Regions from separate parts of the Aquisalimonas sp. APHAB1-3 genome, predicted to be linked through region 1. Evidence: predicted binding sites of a transcription regulator. Region 1 holds the regulator's gene; each other region holds the start of a gene.

Region 1 (4,497 bases):
TGCCGGCGGCAGCCAGTTCCCGCCCCAGGGCGATCCAGTCGTCGGGGCGCAGTTCCCTGCGCTTGGCACAGACCGTCTCGCCGAGATAGACGGAATCCGCGGCGCTTGCGCCGATACGCTCGTAGAACGCCAGGGTGTGTGCCCGTGGCCAGAAGTACTGGCAGGGGCCGATCGCGATCCGCGGTTTCGTGGTGTCAGTCATGGTGGTCGTTCTCACTGCCAGGAGCGGCTGTAGGCGCCAAGGGTGGTCTGGCTGCCCTCGGAGAGCGCGGAGAGCCGTGCCTTCTCCCCGGGCTCCGGCGCATAGGCGTCCGGGGCGGTCAGGCAGCGGTCGATGGCCTGGCGCCACACCGCGGCCACCTGGCGTATGTAGCCTGGGCTGCGCTGCCGCCCCTCCAGTTTGATCGCGGTGATTCCGGCGCGGTGGAGTTCTGGCAGCAGATCCAGTGTATTCAGGCTCGTGGGGGCCTCCAGGGTGTGATCCGTGCGGTCAGCCACGGTGAAACGCCCCTTGCACAGGGTGGGGTACCCCGCCTTCTCGCCCGCGGCGAAGCGGTCGATGAGCACGCCGTTGAGGCGTGAGCTCAACGTGCCGTCCGCGGTTTCGTCCCAGCGGACATGGCCGGCTGGGGAGCAGGCCCCGGCAGTGTTGGGCGACTCTCCGGTCGCGTAGGAGGAGAGCAGGCATCGCCCCTCGGCCATGATGCACAGTGAGCCGAAGCCGAAGACCTCCAGTTCCACCGGCGCGTCGGCGGCGATCTGCTGGACCTGGGCGAGGGAGAGTACTCGCGGCAGGACGGCGCGGCGGATGCCGAAGTACTCGTGATAGAAACGCAGTGCTTCGACGCTGGTCGCCGACCCCTGCACCGACAGGTGCCGAGGCAGGTCCGGGTACGTCCGCGCGGCGTACTCGAGCAGGCCGATATCGGCCAGGATGATCCCGTCGACCCCCAGTGCCGCCGCCTGATCCACTGCCGAGCGCCAGTGGTCCCACCCCTGGGGCTGCGCATAGGTGTTTACCGCGAGCAGGACACGCACGCCGTGGCCATGGGCCTCGGTGATGCTCTGGGCGAGCTGGTCAGGGGAGAAGTTCAGGCCGGGGAAATGGCGGGCGTTCGTCGCGTCACTGAGCCCCGTATAAATGGTGTCGGCACCGCTCTCGATGGCGACGCGCAGGGCCGTTGCGTTCCCTGCCGGGCAGACCAGTTCCATGATGTGCTCCCGTCGGAGTTGACTCCCGGGAGCTTGTCGTCCGAGTGGGTTGGCCCGCCTTGATCCGGATCAAGAGCGTTTGGGTATGCCGGCGTTCTTCTCCAGCGCCGAGGCACTGCTGCCGATGACCGCCCTGAGCGCGTCCATGTCATTCAGCGAGATTTCCCGGCCGTCGGCGGTGATCCAGCCGTTGTCCACGAAGCGGCGGAACAGCCGGCTGGTGGTTTCCGGCGCCAGCCCGAGGTAGTTGCTCAGCTCGTGGCGTGACATGGGCAGGCGGAAGCGGGTCGACGACAGACCCCGCCGGGCGAACCGGTCCGAGAGGCTGGTCAGCAGAATCGCCAGCCGCTGCTCTGCGGTGCGCCGGGCCAGGGCGTGGAGCATCTCCTGTTCGTTGAAGATCTCTTTGCTCATGATCCGCAGCAGCTGCCGATTGAGGCCGGGGATGTCTTCTGAGAGCCGCTCCAGCTCCTCGAACGGGATTTCGCAGATGCTGGTGGTCTCCAGCGCCGACGCCGTGGACGGATGCTCGCCGAAACTGATGGCATCCAGACCCAGCAGCTCGCCGGGCAGGTGGAATGCGGTGATCTGCTCTTCGCCGTCCTCGGAGATGGTCAGACTCTTGAGAGCGCCTGTGCGCACGGCGTAAATGGCGCCGAACGGCCGGCCCGAACGATACAGAACATCACCCCGCGCCAGCGGCTTGCGTCGCTCGACGATGCGGTCCAGCGCGTCCACGTCCGCACCCTCCAGTGCCACTGGCAGGCAAAGGTCGCTGAGGCTGCAGGTCCGGCACGCTTCCCGGATCTGGCGGATGTTGGGTCGGTTCATCGTCTGCTCAGCCATCGGTAGGACTCCTTCAACGTCCGTGCAGCGTCCTGGTGTTCGACCTCGCGCGAGGGCTGTTCCCTGTTATAACTTTGTGGTTATCAGTGTAACCGTTCCCTGTATTTCCACACACGATTCGGGTGGCCAGCGTGGATGCTCATGAGCGCCAGCACAGTAGTTCACGATAACGCGCGAAGGCCCTCCGGGTCATGCACGATGATCTCCCGGTGCCGCACTTCCAGTACACCCCGGGCGTTCAGTTCGTGGAGAATCCGCGAGAGTGTCTCCGGCGTCATCGACAGGCGCGAGGCGATGACGTGCTTTGGGGCCGGAAGTTGAACCGGCTCGCCCGGTAGCGGGCTGGCGCTTGCCTGGGTGAGCAGGTAGCGGGCGACCCGCGGGCGGGACTGCTGCAGTGTGAGCTGATCGATGTCCTCGAGACGGCTGTGCAGCCGCATGCTGAGGTCGGCCAGCAACGCCATGCAGGCGCCGGTGTCGTTGTCGAGCAGGGCACGGTAGTCGTCGTTGGGAATACTCAGCACCCCTGCCGGCTCGAGAACCTGAGCCGTGACTGGGTACTTGCGGGCGTCCATGAACATGACCGCCTCGGCGAAGGTTTCCCCCGGCCGGACCAAGTGCACCACCTTCTCCAGTCCCTCGGCGTTGGTGCGCGCCAGTTTGATCAGGCCTTCTTGAAGCAGGAAGAAATGCTGCGCCGGATCGCCCTGGTGGAACAGGATGGCGCCGGTTTGGTGGCGCACCCGGCGTACACGGCCAACCAGGCCGTCCAGTTCGCTGTTGGGGAGGTGGCGGAAGAGCGGATTGCTAACCAGCGCCTCGTGAATGCCGTCCTGTTTCATCGAGCCCCCGCGATCTCCTGCAGGATGAAGCGTGCCACGCCGTCCGGGTCGTTCATGGACAGCCTTGGCAGCGCCGTGTCCAGCGGGTGGTTTGCCGTGGTGGCCACGGCGATGATGGCGTCATCATTGTGGAACAGTGGTGGTCGGTCCCGCCCCGTCTCGCGCAGCAGCTCGATCTTCGGGAAGCGTTCGCCGCGAAAGCCTTCCACCAGCAGCAGATCGACGCTGTCCTGATCGAGGCGCGCGATCTCCTCAGCGAGTATCGGGTCGCGCTCTTCCTCCCGCTCCCGCATCAGAGCCCAGCGGCTACCGGAGGTGACCAGCACCTGGTCGGCGCCGGCCTTGCGCAGCTGGTAACTGTCCTTGCCCGGGTGATCCACGTCGAAAGCGTGGTGGGCGTGTTTCACCAGCGCCAGCCGCAGCCCGGCCTCACGCAGGCGGGGGATCACCGCTTCCAGCAGGGTGGTCTTGCCGGTGCCGCTCCAGGCGGCGAAACCGATGATGGGCCGGCGGCAGGTCTGCGGCCAGAGTGATTGATACGGGTAGCGTGGCATGGTCGCGATGCTGGTCATGGTGCCCTGGTTGCCTCACACTGTACGGGATTTGACGTGGCCGCCGGGAGGGCGGTCATTATACCGTTCCCAGCGGACGCGACTGACGAGGACTGGAATCATGGCGAACGAACTCCCCTCAGGTGCCGGTGATGTCGCCGAAGACTATCCGGAAATCTGGGATGCCTACAGCCGGCTCGGCCGCGCGTGCGCAGAGGCAGGGCCGCTGGACGAGCGGGACCGCCGCCTGGTGAAACTGGCCATGGCGATCGCCCTTGGCAGTGAGGGTGCGACCCACTCCCACGTCCGGCGCGCCCTGGATGAAGGGTTTACCGGCGACGAAATCCGCCAGGTAGCCCTGCTCGGCGTGCCCACACTCGGTTTCCCATCGTCCGTCGCCGCCCTGACCTGGGTGGAGGATATCCTCGAAGAGGAAGACGACGAGGACGATGTGGAAGAGGATGCGGACGACTGACCGGTGCCTCAGCCGAGCAGCGGCACCACGTCCTTCGTGACCGCCACCAGCATGATGTAGGCGAATACCAGGATGGCCGCGATCCAGGCGGCGAGCCTGGTCTGTTTTGTGCGTCCACGCTTGAGCGCCACCATGCCCAGCGCGATGTAGACCACCAGCCCCACTACCTTGGCCGTCACCCAGTCGTGGACGAACGGATACTGGGCGATGATCCAGATCAGCAGCAGCGCGCTGGCGAGCAGCACCGTATCCACCGCGTGGGGCACGATGCGCACCCACTTGCGTTGGAGCATGCTTGAATCCGCCAGCATCCAGATGCCCCGCAGCAGGAACAGGGCGATGCTGATGATGGCGCTGAGTTGGTGAATGTGCTTGATGAGGACGTACTGTTCGGCCATTGCGTCGGTTCCCCGGTGTCTTATTTGAGTTCGTTCTGAACCGCCCACACCGCGGCTTCGACCCGCGATCGGAACGCCATTTTCTTGAGCAGGTTCTTCACGTGCACCTTGGTCGTGCCCTCGGTAATGCCGAGATTGCGGGCGATGGTCTTGTTGCTCTCGCCCCGGGCCAG
Region 2 (4,497 bases), 650 kb from region 1:
CCGAGGCGTCGCCGCCGCGCGCGATGCGCTCCAGCGCCACCAGATCATCCGGGGCCGTGCGTCCGAGCATCGCAGCGTCCGGCAGCCCGTCCGACACCCGCTGCCCGAGGGCGCGCATGATCTCGTCGGCCCCCTGATAGCCAAAACTCCCCACCAGGGCGTCGTAGTTCACCACCTTGAACGCCGTGGCGATCACGTCGCGGTCATCGCCGGCGTCGTTGTTGCGATCCGCCACGGCCATGAGGCGCCTGAGGCCCGGGAGGTTCGGCAGGCCGGTGCCGTTGTCCGTGTGCCAGTGCCGCTCCAGCAGCCCGGCCTGTCGGCTCGCGTATCCGAACAGCGCGCCCAGCGTGAAGCCGACCACGCTGATCCAGGCGGCTCGCACGAGCCAGCTCAGCTCTGTGGCGGGGTCGCCAGTGGCAATCCAGGCGGGCAACCGGCCCCACCAAAAAGCCTCCGAGGAACCCGCACAGCGCACCACCGACGGCGCGATAGCGGTAGGCGGCAAGAATGGTGGGGGCGTACATGAAATGGGCGTAGGCCGAGGGCGTCCCGCCATCGAGGACAACAGTCCAAAGTGCTGCAAGGAGCAGCAGCGCGATCAGCAGCAGGCTGACAAATGCACCATCCGTCCATCGCGCCAGCCGCGGCAAGGCCATCCGTTCCGCGTCCAAACCGCCCCCTCCCGGAACGCCGCTCCCGGATACGCGCCTGTCACCCCTGGAAAACGCGAAACGGCCCCTGGCGAACCTTCTTGTCTCAGCTTGTTATCGGTATTGTGCTTCCCGCACAAACCGGCTCATGTTTCCGTTGGTTTTCGTATTATGGATTGAGCCCTTTTCCCATAGACTTGCAGAACAACCACCGGTTAACAACGCCTTTCTGCACGCAGCACCCACGGGATGGTGCCGGCATGTCGCACCAGAGCTGAAGGCGCCCGTAAGCGGGCGATCCCATCCGTGATTGCGTTCGCGGACCCCACAGCCCGCTTGGGCGGATACTGGCCAGATGACGAACTGGAGACCCTTTCTGCTGATCGCCCTGCTTGCACCGGCGCTGCTCCATGCGGACGGCCGCTGCGGCGCGCCCGCCCTGGAGGCGCCGGACAACGCATACAAGGCGCTGATCCACGGGCTGCACCGCCAGCTGGAGATCCCATCCGACTACGTTGAGCGCACCGGGCTACCGCTGCAGCCGCAGGCCGAGACGCTGCACCTGATCGCCATCGACCAGCGCCGCGGCGCCTTTTTCATGAGCCCGGACGCGGCCCGGGCCTGGCTACGGATGCAGGCGGCAGCGCGCATGGACGGCGTGGAGCTGTTCCCGGCCTCCACGTTCCGCAGCGTCTTCCAGCAGACCACGCTGCTGAACCGGCGCCTGGACAACGGCCGGGCCATTGACGCCATTCTGCGCACCAGCGCGGCTCCGGGGCACAGCGAGCACCACACCGGTGATGCCATCGACATCGCCACGCCGGGCGGCCCCGGACTGACCCGCGAGTTCGCCGAGACAGACGCCTTCGCCTGGCTCGAAGCCCGCGCGGACGAGTTCTGCTTCGCCCTCTCCTACCCGGAAGACAACGACAACGGGCTGATCTTCGAGCCCTGGCACTGGATGTTTCAGCGCGGCGAGTGAGCTCCACTACCTGAAACCGGCCTACCTCGAAAGGACTACCCCTTCGGTTGATCTACATCAACAACGGGCGCCATGACGCACTGCAGAATACAGCCGTCCTTCAACTGTGGAGTGCACGGCCGTCATGGAACTGGATCCACTGCTTCTTTCTCGCATTCAATTCGCCTTCGTGGTGTCGTTTCACGCCCTGTTTCCGGTTTTCACCATCGGGCTGGCGGCGTATATCGCCACGCTGGAAGGCCTCTTCTACCGTACGGAGAACCCGGTCTACGCGCGGCTGTCCCGGTTCTGGACGCGGATCTTTGCCGTCATCTTCGGCATGGGGGTAGTCTCCGGCATCGTCATGGCGTTCCAGTTCGGGACCAACTGGAGTGCGTTCTCCTACGCCTCGGCGAACTTCCTGGGGCCAGTGCTGAGCTACGAGGTGGTCACCGCCTTCTTCCTGGAGGCCACCTTCCTCGGCGTGCTGCTGTTCGGACGCGACAAGGTGCCCAAGGGGGTCCACCTGTTCGCCGCCTGCATGGTCGCGCTGGGCACGTTCATCTCGTCGTTCTGGATTCTCTCCGCCAATAGCTGGATGCAGACTCCGGCCGGGATCGAGATGCGCGACGGGCTGATCTACGTCACCTCCTGGAGCGAGGCCATCTTCAACCCGTCTCTGTGGCCGCGCTTCTTCCACATGGCACTGGCGTCGTTCCTGACCGCCGGCTTCGTGGTGGCGGGGGTGAGCGCCTGGTACCTGCTGCGCGGGCGGGCGCCGGAAATCAACAGGAAGGCGCTGGGCATGACCGTGGTCCTGCTCGCCTTCATCGCCCCGGCACAGCTCGTGGTCGGCGACCTGCACGGGCTGAACACCTTCGAACACCAGCCGGAGAAGGTTGCCGCCATGGAAGGGGCCTGGGAGACGAAACAGGGCGCACCGCTGATCCTGTTCGCCATCCCCAGCGCCGCCAACGAGCGCAACTACCTGGAGATCGCCATTCCCAACGCGGCCAGCCTGATTCTCACCCACGACCTGCAGGGCGAAGTGCCCGGCCTGAAGGAGTGGGCACCGGAGGACCGGCCGCCGGTGGGCTGGGTGTTCTGGAGTTTCCGGGTGATGGTGGCCATCGGCCTGCTGATGATCGCCGTGGCCGCCGTGGGCCTGGTGCAGCGGCTGCGCGGACGGCTGTTCGACTCGCCGCGACTGCTGCGGGTGTTTACCTGGATGATCCCGCTGCCCTTCGTGGCCGTGCTGGCCGGGTGGTTCGTCACCGACATCGGCCGCCAGCCCTGGGTGATTCACGGCATCATGCGCACCTCCGAGGCGGTCACACCTTCTCTCACTGGATGGATGGCGCTGTTCAGCCTGATCGGCTTCATCGCCGTGTACGCGGTGATCTTCGCCGCCGGGCTCTACTACCTGGTGCGTCTGATCCAGGCCGGACCGGAAGCCCTGGAGGGCACCCCCGAGGCGTCGGAAGGACGGCCCAAGCGCCCGTTCTCCGCCGTGGACACGAGCTTTGACGACGGCGCGGCTCCGGAAGGCGTGCGGAGGTAGATGACCATGGAACTGATTGACCTGACTCTGATCTGGATCGGCATCATCGGCCTGGGCGTGTTCATGTACGTGCTCATGGACGGCTTCGACCTGGGCGTGGGGATTCTCTTCCCCTTCGCCCCGGACGAGGAGGCCCGGGACACCATGATGAACACCGTCGCCCCGGTCTGGGACGGTAACGAGACCTGGCTGATTCTTGGCGGCGCCGGGCTGCTGGCGGCTTTCCCGCTGGTCTACGCGGTGTTCCTGCCGGCGCTGTACATCGGCGTGTTCCTGCTGCTCGCCGGCCTGATCTTCCGCGGCGTGGCGTTCGAGTTCCGCTTCAAGGCGAACCGCTCGAAGTACCTGTGGAACTGGTCCTTCTTCGGTGGCTCGCTGGTGGCCTCCTTCGCCCAGGGCGCCGTGGTCGGCGCCTACATCCAGGGCTTCGAGGTGGACGGGTTCACCTACGTGGGCGGCCCGCTCGACTGGCTCACGCCATTCACGGTCATGACCGGTCTGGCGCTGGTGTGCGGTTACACCCTGCTCGGCGCCACATGGCTGATCCTGAAGACCGAGGGCGCGCTGCAGACCTGGGCCTACAGCGTGGCACGCTGGATGCTCGGCGCGGTGATGCTGTTCTTCGCCATCATCAGCATCTGGACGCCGCTGGCGGAGGCGCGGGTCCTGGACCGCTGGCTCGGCAACATCGAGTGGCTGTGGATCTTCCCACTGGTCACCCTCGGCGCGGCGGCGTGGCTGTGGCAGGCCATCGAGAAGCGGCGCGAGGGGATTCCGTTCATCGCCACGCTGACGCTGTTCATTACTTTCTACGCGGGGCTGCTGATCAGCATGTGGCCGCTGGCCGTGCCACCGGAACACACGTTCTGGGACGCCGCCTCGGCACCGGAGAGTCAGCTGTTCCTGTTGCTGGGCGTGCTGTTCATCACGCCGGTGATTCTGGGTTACACCGCGTGGACCTACTGGGTCTTCCGCGGCAAGGTCCGCGCCGGCGAGGGGTACCACTGACGGCGCCACGATGAGAGGCGCATCAGCCGGAGGGGTGTAACCGACCGCCCCTCCGGCTAATTAACATGCATTTGATCCACATCAATGTGATGTCTGCACCGCGACGGGCATGCTGGCAGGGCAATCCAGGGCCACCAAGAGCCTCCCATGCATGCGCTGTTTTCCATCGCTTTCCGCCCCTTCTTTCTCGGCGCGGCCTGGCTGTCCCTGGCCTGGATGGGTGTCTGGGTTACCCTGCTTGCCTACGGCGTCGGCACTACGGCGCCGGTGCCGCCGATGATCTGGCACGGCCACGAGATGCTATTCGGCTTCAC
Region 3 (4,497 bases), on a different contig from region 1:
GGCAGACGACCACCGCGGATGTTCACCTGCAGGGAGTGCAGGATGAGCTTGGGCATGGGCAGATCGGCATCACGGCGATCACGCATGCGGATGTAGTCCTCCCGGGTCATGCCCGCGATGTGGGGGTTGTTCGCCTTCTGCTCGGCCACAGTACTCTCCCACAGGGGCTCACGGCCGTCCGGCATGTAGTCGTGACCCGTGAAAAGCCGGGTGCTGTCTGGCAACGCCAGGATCTCCTGCATGCTGTCCCACAGACGGCCGGCATCCCCGCCCGGGAAGTCCGCCCGCGCCGTGCCGAAATCGGGCATGAAGAGCGTATCGTGGACGAACGCGGCGTCGCCGATCACGTAGGTCACCGACGCCAGGGTGTGCCCCGGCGAGAACAGAACCCGCCCCTCCAGGTTGCCCACACGAAATGTATCGCCGGCAGCAAACAGCCTGTCCCACTGGGAGCCGTCGGTGCCAAGCCCGTCACCGAGGTTGTAGAGCTTCTGCCACAGCCGCTGGACATCGGTCACATGGGCGCCGATCCCAGTGGGCGCGCCGAGCTTGTCGTGCAGATAACCCGCGGCGGAGAAGTGATCGGCGTGCGGGTGGGTATCCAGAATCCACTCAACCTCCAGTTCTTCCCGGCGGACATACTCCAGCAGGGCGTCGGCGGAGTGGGTACTGGTGGCTCCGGACTTCTCCTCGAAGTCGAGCACTGGATCAATAATCGCGCAGCGCCCGGTCGCGGGATCACTCACCACGTACTGGATACTGAACGTGCGCGGTTCGAAGAATCCGGCGACGACCGGAGCGCCTTCGGAGATGCGGCTGATCTGAGACACGGACTTAACCCTCGAAAATCAATTTGGTTATAAGATTATAACCCAATGATCTTACGCTTCGGAAGTCATTTCCGCCCCGATCCTGCGGGCCGGCCCAGACGGTCGGCGAGCGCCTGAAACTCGCTACCGAACAAACTGCTGCGGCGCTGCTCCCACCCGGCCAGCAACCAGCTCACCCGCTCACCATCCTCCTGCTGCAACCGGAGCCACACGCGCCGATGACGAACGTAGAACATCAACCCCAGGCCAATCACGAGCATCAGCGCGCCCGCGTAGACGACGCCTTCACCCGGGGCGCGGGTGATCTGCAGTCCCGTGGCCTGACGGTGGTCGAAGTCGCGCAGCTCCGGGAGCAGCGGCGCGCCGTAACCCGGCAGCACCATCAGCACGTCCATGGCATCGCTGAAGAAGCGGCGATCGGCTTCGCCCATATCGGCCGGTGACACTGTACTTCCGTACTCCCGCTCGAGCACGCCGACATAGGCCTGCAACAGTGCTGCATGAAACGCATCCCGCATCAGCCCACGCACCACCTCGCCGGCATCGTCCGCCAGTCCGCCCTGACGCACCAGGGCGTCGATGCGCGCCTCCACCGCAGGCAATCCACCCTTGAGCAGCTCACCCACAAGGCTCCGGGCAACGCCGGCCAAATAGGGCGCCAGACTGGCCTGGCTGCCCTCCGCTCCCCATCGTGCCGTGGCTCTACATCGGGGTCTTCACCGCCATCCTGGGCCTGCGCGCCGCCTTCATCGCCCGGACACGGCGCTAGTGTTCTGAAGCCCCAGCAACGCGCCCAGCCGGTCCGGCTCGGCAAGCATGTCCGCCAGTGTGTAGCGGTCCAGCACAGCGTAGAAGGCCTCCATGGCCTCGCCCATCGCCTGGTGCAGCGGGCACTCGGGCTGCAGCGGACACTCCTGGTCGCCGTTGGAGTCCAGGCAGGCGTTGACCTGATCCTGCGCTTCGGTCACTCGGGCCACATCGCCGAGACGGATCTCGTGGGGACTCGCCCCCAGGCGAACACCACCGTGCTTGCCGCGGGTGGACGCGACAAAACCGTTCTGAACCAACTTCTGCATCACCTTCATGAGGTGGTTCCGGGAGATGGCGTAGTCTTCGGCAATACGGCCGATGGTCACAAGCTCTCCCCCCTCCAGCAGCCCCATGTAGATCAGTGCGCGAAAAGCGTGGTCGGTGTGGCGGGTCAGACGCATGCTTGGCCTCGATAAATGCCTGCAGAATATCTATTTCGATAGACTACAGAGCACCCAATCCGGCGAATTGATTTATATCAATCATGAGCCAGGCGGTGCTGACTCGGGGTGTTCGCCCCGTCGGTCACGCCGGGGCTATCATGAAACCTGGCCCCGCAGCCCGGAGCATCCATGAAGATCGGCATCATCGGCACCGGCCGTGTCGGCTCGTCGCTGGCTTACACGCTGGTCGCCCGTGGCCTGGCCGAAGAGCTGGTGCTTTACAACCGCAAGCCGGAAGTCGCCGTGGGCGAGGCGCTGGACCTGGAACACGCCCTGGCGTTCACCCAGCGGCGCATGGCTATTCGTGCAGGTGATGTAGACGCGTTCACCGGCGCAGACGTAATCGCCCTGTGCGCGTCGCGCCCCCTACCGGAGGGGGCCACGGATCGGCGCCTACTGGGGCCGCAGAACGTCGCCCTCGGCCGGGAACTGTTACCGGCCTTTGCCAGGGTGGCACCGAACGCCAGACTGGTGGTTCTCTCCAACCCGGTGGACGTGCTCACGTATTACGCGGTGGAGCACACCGGCTTCCCGGCCGAACGGGTCCTGGGCTGCGGCACGCTGGTGGACTCAGCCCGATTCCGGGCGATGCTCTCCCGAGAGATCGGCGTCAACCCGTCCGACCTGCGCGCTTACGTGATGGGCGAGCACGGGCCGGCCCAGTTCCCGGTGATGAGCTCGGCCCAGGCGGGCGGTGAACGCCTGGCGGATACGCCGGCGCGTCAGGCCATGTTCCGGGACGTGGTGAACGCCGGCATCACTATTCTCAAGAACAAGGGCTACACCAGCCACGCCGTCGCCATGGCCGGCTCGCTGCTGATCGAAGCCATCGCCTTCGATACCCGGCAGACGTTTCCCGTCAGTCAGCGCCTGAACGGCTATCTCGGGGAGCGGGACGTGGCCCTGAGCGTGCCCGCCGTGGTCGGTACCAACGGCGTGGAGAAACTGCTGCAACCGGAAATGAACGACAAGGAGCGGCAGGCGTTTCGCGACGCCGCGGGCAGTGTCCGCGAGTCGCTGCGCTTTGCCGCGGAGGCGGGATGAGCGACGCCGACAGGCGACCGGAGCCGCCCCACCCCATGGCCTGCTGCCAGGGAAACTGCGTGCCCTGCGTCTTTGACCTCCATGAGCAGGAACTGGAACGCTGGGAGCATCGCCGGGCGGAGCGCGCCAGGCAGCAGCTCACGTCCAACGGCCGATCGCCGCTGGACGTGCTGCGCGAACGGATGCGGTGAGCGTCACCGCACCGCCTGGAGCCCGGAGAAGAACTGCCGCGTGTTTTCGGTGAGACTTTCCAGGTGGTACCCGCCTTCCTGCACCACCAGCACGGGCACATCAACGCCACCGACCGTGCGCGCGAGCCGGTTGAAGCCCTCCTGCGTGACCGCCACCTTGGCCTGCGGGTCGTGCTCATAGATATCGAACCCGAGAGTGACGATCAGGAGATCCGGCTCGTAGACCCGGATGCTGTCCATGGCCGTGTGCAACCGGTCGAAAAAGGCCTGTTCGGGGGAGCCGTGCGGAATGGGCAGATTGATGGTGTAGCCGTAGCCGGCGCCTCTGCCGCGCTCGTCCTCGTGGCCGCTGACCACCGGGTAGAAGTTGGTGCTGTCGCCGTGGATGGAGATGTAGAGCGTATCGTCACGATCGTAGTACAGATCCTGGATGCCCTGACCGTGGTGCATGTCCGGGTCGAGAATGGCGATCCGCGGGAAACGCTCACGCAGGGCTTCCGCGGCGATGGCGGCGTTGTTGAGATAGCAGAAGCCACCGGCGGCATCGAACCGCGCGTGGTGTCCCGGCGGCCGGCACACGGCGTAGGATTCGCGGGCACCCCCGAGCAGGGCGTCGGCCGCGCTCAATGCCGTCTGCGCCGACCAGTACGCCGCCTCCCAGGTCTTCTCGCCGATGGGGCAGCTGCCGTCGGCCTGGTAGCAGGCGGACTCGGCAAGAATCCCCCGCAATGGGTTGGGTGAGCGCACGAAGACGTTGGACATCACCTCGTCGCCCCAGTCGTCCGGGACCTCCTTCCAGCGGCGGTGAGCGCTTTCCAGAAAACGGAGGTAGCCGAAGTCGTGGACGCGGTTGATGCCGCGCATGCCGTGATCGGCCGGCCGCTCCACGGCCACGTCCACCGCATCCAGCCCCTTGAGGATGTGTCCGGTTCGCTCCGGAATCTCCAGCGGCGTGCGCATCTGCCCGCGGGACAGGTAGCTCCGGGGGATATGGCCATCCTGCGTCGGATCGAAAAAGGCTTTCACGTCGGCACCCCATTCATGTAATGACACAATACTGAAGCGCCCTTCGTACCATAGAGACGGCAGTAAAAGGAACACTCCGGCACAGCCGAGGGCGCAACAAAGCCCCGGCTGTCGGGCGTGTTCAGGCAGTCTTCACGTCCGGACGGTCCAGGG
Region 4 (4,497 bases), on a different contig from region 1:
CCTCCCAGGCGTTACCGACGTGAAAGTGCATGCCGGCGGGCAGATCGAACCAGCGCCGGCGCCCCCAGTCGCTCTTGTCGATCACCAGCACCTGCATGGCGTCGTCGCCATACCAGCGGTGGCTATCCACGAAACTCTTGCCGCTGCCGAAACGCTCCGGGTCGAGCCGGAACGGCGGCAGCAGGAACACCAGGTGCCGGCGGGTAATGGCGAAGTCGTGCACCATGGGCGAGGCGTCCAGCGCCACCACGTCGGCCCGGCGCAGCTTCCCGGACGGCGCAATTTCGTAGAGCACCAGCGCGCCGTCGCCGGGGACCACACCGAAGTTCCACAGGGTGCCGTCGGTGTCCACTGCTGGATGGGCGGAGAACGGCGCGCCCGCCAGGTCATCACTCCAGGTCACCCGGTCGCCGGTGGCCAGAGTTTCCGGGTCCACCTCCCAGGCCGAACCTCCCTCCCACAGGGCCAGCAACCGATCGTCAAAGGGCAGAATGTTGGTATTGGCCACATTGATGGCATCGGGGCTGGCTGCACGCTCCGCATCCGGAAACACTGTGCCGAAGGCCGGGCGGCGGAACGCCCCGGCACGGGTCTCGGCGATGTACTTGGGCGTCTCCACGAAGCGCGCGTGGTGGCTGATGCGGCCATCCCCAAGGCGGTATGCGTGAACCATGCCGTCCCCGTCGAACCAATGGCTGTAGCGTCGGTCACCCAACGCGTGCCGTGCGGGCCCGTTGCGGTAGAACGTGCCTGTCAGGGCCTTCGGCAACCTGCCGTCCAGCTTGAGTGACGGCGTGTGCAGCTCCTCGGCACGTGGGTTCTGAAACCCCAGGTGCCAGTCCGGCATCGCCGCCTCACCGGCGAGGGCGTGGGTCACTGAGCCGGGCAGAACCAGCCCGGCGCCGCTCAAGCCCATCAAACGCATGAAATCCCTGCGATTCATGATGACCTCCTCATCACGGCCGGTTGAGACGAATGGACATGTCCACGGCATCGCCGTCCACCGTGAATGCGGCGTCGCCGAAATCCGGCGGCCCCATCCCGCCCGAGGCGTCCCGGCTGAAGCCCCAGGGCTCACGGGGCATGCCCACGAGGTTGGTGTTCAGTTCACCGTCTCCATCCAGATCCTGGAAGGCCGCAATGGCGTAGTCGCCGGCGCTCACGCCGGTGAAGGTAAGCACGACGCACTCGCCATCCACGGACTTGCGGATCTCCTCCACGGCTCCGTCGCGCGCGTCGAAAGCCGCCTCGTCATCGTAGAGGGCCACCATCAGGTGCCCGGTATCCGGCTCGACGTTCTCGACGGTGACTCGCAGGTCGGTGGCGTGGGCAGCGGTGAGTCCCAGGCCCAGAATCAAACCGATGGTGGTGCGTGTTGTGATGGTCATGGCGTCCTCCGCAAGGGGCTGGCTGTGTTGGTGATGCCAGTCTCGCGGGGGTGATGGTGCGGAGGCGCGGGTTATGCGACGGGATGCGGCAGGCAGCGATGGGCCGCACGTGCGCAGGATGAACGGGTCATCCCGCGCACGCGGGCCGGTCGGGCACGGCGCAAATCCCCTTAGCCGGCCAGGGGGCGTGACGGGCCGAAGCGCTCGTAGTGACGCCGCTCCGAGGGCACGCCCAGGGCGGCCAGACCCTCGTTCACGGCGGTCATGAAGCCACCGGGGCCGACGAAATAGTACTGTGCCTCGAGATCGGGCGCGTACCGGGCCAGCAGAGAGCGGTCGACGCGCCCGATATGGTCCGCACCGGCGTCGTCTGCCGCCTCCTCGTAAACGGTGACGGCGCGCATCCGGTCCGGATGCCTGGCGCACAGGGCCTGCACATCGTCGGCCAGGGCGTGATGGTCCGGGCTCAGCGCGGCGTGGATGTAAACCACCTCGCGCCCGTGCTCCAGGGCGCGGTGCGCAATGGGCAGAAGCGGCGTCTGACCGACACCACCACTGACCAGCACCACTGGGTCGTTCCCGGGCACCAGCGTCAACTCGCCGGCCGGCGGCAGCAGGTCCACGGTGTCGCCCACGTCCATGGATTCGTGCCAGTGGCGGCTGACGTAGCCGTCCGGCTCACGCTTGATGGACACCCGGTAGCTGCGGCCGTTGGGTGGCGCGGACAGGCTGAAGTGGCGGTAGACCGGCTCGCCGTCGATGACCAGTCGCATTCCCACGTACTGCCCCGGCTCGAAATCCGCGACGGGACGGCCGTCTTCCGGTTCCAGTTCGAACGATGTGATCACCCGGCTCTCCCGCCGCCGATGGGCCACGCGGAAACGCCGCAGCCCACGCCACCCGCCGGGCCGACTGGCAAACGCGCTGTAGTACTGCTCCTCCACCGCTATCAGCAGATCGGCAAGCTCCTGGTAAAGGGCGCCCCAGGCATCCACCACCTCGGGCGTGACGGCATCTCCCAGCTCCTGCGCCACCGCCTCGAGCAGGCATTCGCCGACAATCGGATAATGCTCCGGCTGGATGCCCAGGGAGACATGCTTGTGCACGGCGGTCGAGAGCGCACCGTCGGCCGCGCCCGGCGTCTTGCGGAGCTGCACGTAGGCCAGCACGGCCTGCGCCAGCGCCCGCGGCTGGTCACCGCTGCCCTGGTGCTTCTGGTTGAAGAACGCCATGACGTCCGGGTACCGCTGGAACATCAGCGGATAGAACCGTTGCGTGATCGCCTCCAGATGCTCGGCGACCACGGGCGCCGTCTGCTCGATGATCGCTTCTTGCGCGTCGGTCAACATCGTTCCTGCCTCACTCCGTGACTAAACATGTATATCAAACTCTATATTTATGATGGGTGGTTTCGTCTTGATCGATGTCAAGGGAAAGGCGGGGTTGGTGGACCTGAAGGTCCACCCTACGCGGGCTGGCACGGGCGCGGTGTTGATCTTCATCAAGGCCGCCCAGTCGGTCGCCGAGTAGCCTCTGCGGACATCCTGCCGCTCGGAGGTCTCCATGACCCACTCCCCGAACGCCGACTGGTCACCTGAATCCGACGCCGTCCAGCGCGATCAGCGCGCCGCCTATGACGGCATGCGTGAACGGTGCCCGGTTGCCCACAGCAAGAAGATGGGCTGGACGCTGTTCCGCAATCGCGACATTCACCGCGTCCTGCGCGACCACGAGACGTTCAGTAATCAGGTGTCGCAGCACCTCTCCGTGCCGAACGGCATGGACCCGCCCGAGCACACGGCCTACCGGCGCATCATCGAACCCTACTTCGACGCGGCCGCCATGGCGGCATTCGAGCCCACCTGCCGCGCCATTGCCCGCGATCTCGCCGGGCAGCTGCGCTCCCGGGGCGCCGCTGATTTCATGCAGGCATTCGCGCAGCCTTTCGCGGTCCGGGTCCAGTGCGCGTTCCTGGGGTGGCCGGAGCCGTTCCATGAGCCGTTACGGCAGTGGACGCAGCGGAACCTGGAAGCCACGGGTGCGCAGGACCGTGACGCACTCGCGGAGATCGCCGACGAGTTCCGGGCCTACGTCTTCGCCATGATCGAGCAGCGCCGCCAGGCCTCCGACGGCCCGGACGTCACCAGCCGGCTCATGGCCGAGCGGGTGGATGGCAAGCCGTTAACCGACGAGGAAATCGCATCCATTCTCCGCAACTGGACCATGGGGGAAGTGGGCACGCTGGCGGCGGCGCTGGGCATTCTCGTGCACGGGGTCGCCACCGATCGCGGTCTGCAGGCCCTGCTGCGGGACAATCCCGCACGCATCGAGGACGCGAACGAAGAGCTGCTGCGCCTGCACTGCCCGCTGGTGACCAACCGGCGCCGGGCCACGTCCGGTGTAGATCTCCACGGCCGGGGCATTGAGGCGGGTGACACACTGACACTCAACTGGGTGGCGGCGAACCGCGACCCCGACGCCTTCGAGGACGCGGAGCAGTTCCGCATTGACCGGGACCAGTCCGCGAACCTCGTCTGGGGCGCCGGCATTCACGTCTGCCCCGGCGCACCGCTCGCGCGGCTGGAGATGCGCGTGGTCATAGAGGAGCTGCTGGCCCACAGCGAGAACATCGATCTGCAGCAGGACGACCCGCCCGGCCTGGCCCGCTATCCGGGCAGTGGGTACGCAACCCTGCCGGTTCGCCTTTGCTGAGCCCGGCAATCAGCCAGAACGCGCCCGTGGCACGGCCACGGCAAGACACGATGCCCGACTGCCGTGCCGCGCCAGGGTCGCAAAGGCCTCCAGATCCAGCCCGGCGTCACGGATCTGCGCCTTGAAGGCGCCTTCGTAGGTCACCCGACCGAAGTCGATACTGGTGAAGCGCTTCAACAGCGGTTTCAGGGTTTCCATGGCGCGGGAGGGCGTCTGCTGGATGGTCTGGGTGAAATAGATGCGGCCTCCCGGTTTCAGCAGCGTGCAGCAGTGGCGCAGCGCCCGTTCGGGCTCCGGCAGGAGCATGAAGCTCGCGGAGAAATAAACCGCGTCGTACGGGCCGCCCCGGTGATCGTAGACGGACTCCAGACGCGCTTCGACCCGGTCCTGCAGGCCC

Evidence for each region. Region 1 encodes FNR, which switches genes on or off when oxygen is low (the NO sensors DNR and NnrR bind a similar motif). Its sites were predicted from a motif close to TTGATNTANATCAA; they were not measured.
Region 2: ACNSTU_RS01245 (cytochrome ubiquinol oxidase subunit I) is a predicted target of FNR. The motif match lies at 1,683-1,696, and genes of this name have one in related genera.
Region 3: ACNSTU_RS17285 (RrF2 family transcriptional regulator) is a predicted target of FNR. The motif match lies at 2,109-2,122, and genes of this name have one in related genera.
Region 4: hmpA (NO-inducible flavohemoprotein) is a predicted target of FNR. The motif match lies at 2,880-2,893, and genes of this name have one in related genera.

What each region holds. Positions count from the first base shown of each region.
Region 1 covers NZ_JBLWFT010000001.1:917,132-921,628, reverse strand. Annotated here, with positions in the region: gene ACNSTU_RS04315 (U32 family peptidase) at 1-202, opposite strand, end outside; gene ubiU (ubiquinone anaerobic biosynthesis protein UbiU) at 214-1,212, opposite strand; gene fnr (fumarate/nitrate reduction transcriptional regulator Fnr) at 1,282-2,058, opposite strand; gene ACNSTU_RS04300 (Crp/Fnr family transcriptional regulator) at 2,220-2,900, opposite strand; gene mobB (molybdopterin-guanine dinucleotide biosynthesis protein B) at 2,897-3,454, opposite strand; gene ACNSTU_RS04290 (carboxymuconolactone decarboxylase family protein) at 3,573-3,926, shown strand; gene ACNSTU_RS04285 (SirB2 family protein) at 3,935-4,324, opposite strand; gene narL (two-component system response regulator NarL) at 4,345-4,497, opposite strand, start outside.
Region 2 covers NZ_JBLWFT010000001.1:269,588-274,084, reverse strand. Annotated here, with positions in the region: gene ACNSTU_RS01255 (putative bifunctional diguanylate cyclase/phosphodiesterase) at 1-436, opposite strand, end outside; gene ACNSTU_RS01250 (M15 family metallopeptidase) at 1,009-1,635, shown strand; gene ACNSTU_RS01245 (cytochrome ubiquinol oxidase subunit I) at 1,760-3,175, shown strand; gene cydB (cytochrome d ubiquinol oxidase subunit II) at 3,182-4,183, shown strand; gene ACNSTU_RS01235 (NnrS family protein) at 4,331-4,497, shown strand, end outside.
Region 3 covers NZ_JBLWFT010000023.1:566-5,062, forward strand. Annotated here, with positions in the region: gene ACNSTU_RS17275 (MBL fold metallo-hydrolase) at 1-830, opposite strand, end outside; gene ACNSTU_RS17280 (cytochrome c biogenesis protein ResB) at 896-1,456, opposite strand; gene ACNSTU_RS17285 (RrF2 family transcriptional regulator) at 1,577-2,041, opposite strand; gene ACNSTU_RS17290 (malate dehydrogenase) at 2,213-3,127, shown strand; gene ACNSTU_RS17295 (oxidoreductase-like domain-containing protein) at 3,124-3,318, shown strand; gene ACNSTU_RS17300 (histone deacetylase family protein) at 3,322-4,344, opposite strand; gene uvrB (excinuclease ABC subunit UvrB) at 4,466-4,497, opposite strand, start outside.
Region 4 covers NZ_JBLWFT010000003.1:21,883-26,379, forward strand. Annotated here, with positions in the region: gene ACNSTU_RS07025 (carotenoid oxygenase family protein) at 1-943, opposite strand, end outside; gene ACNSTU_RS07030 (DUF2141 domain-containing protein) at 957-1,388, opposite strand; gene hmpA (NO-inducible flavohemoprotein) at 1,559-2,734, opposite strand; gene ACNSTU_RS07040 (cytochrome P450) at 2,952-4,100, shown strand; gene ACNSTU_RS07045 (class I SAM-dependent methyltransferase) at 4,110-4,497, opposite strand, start outside.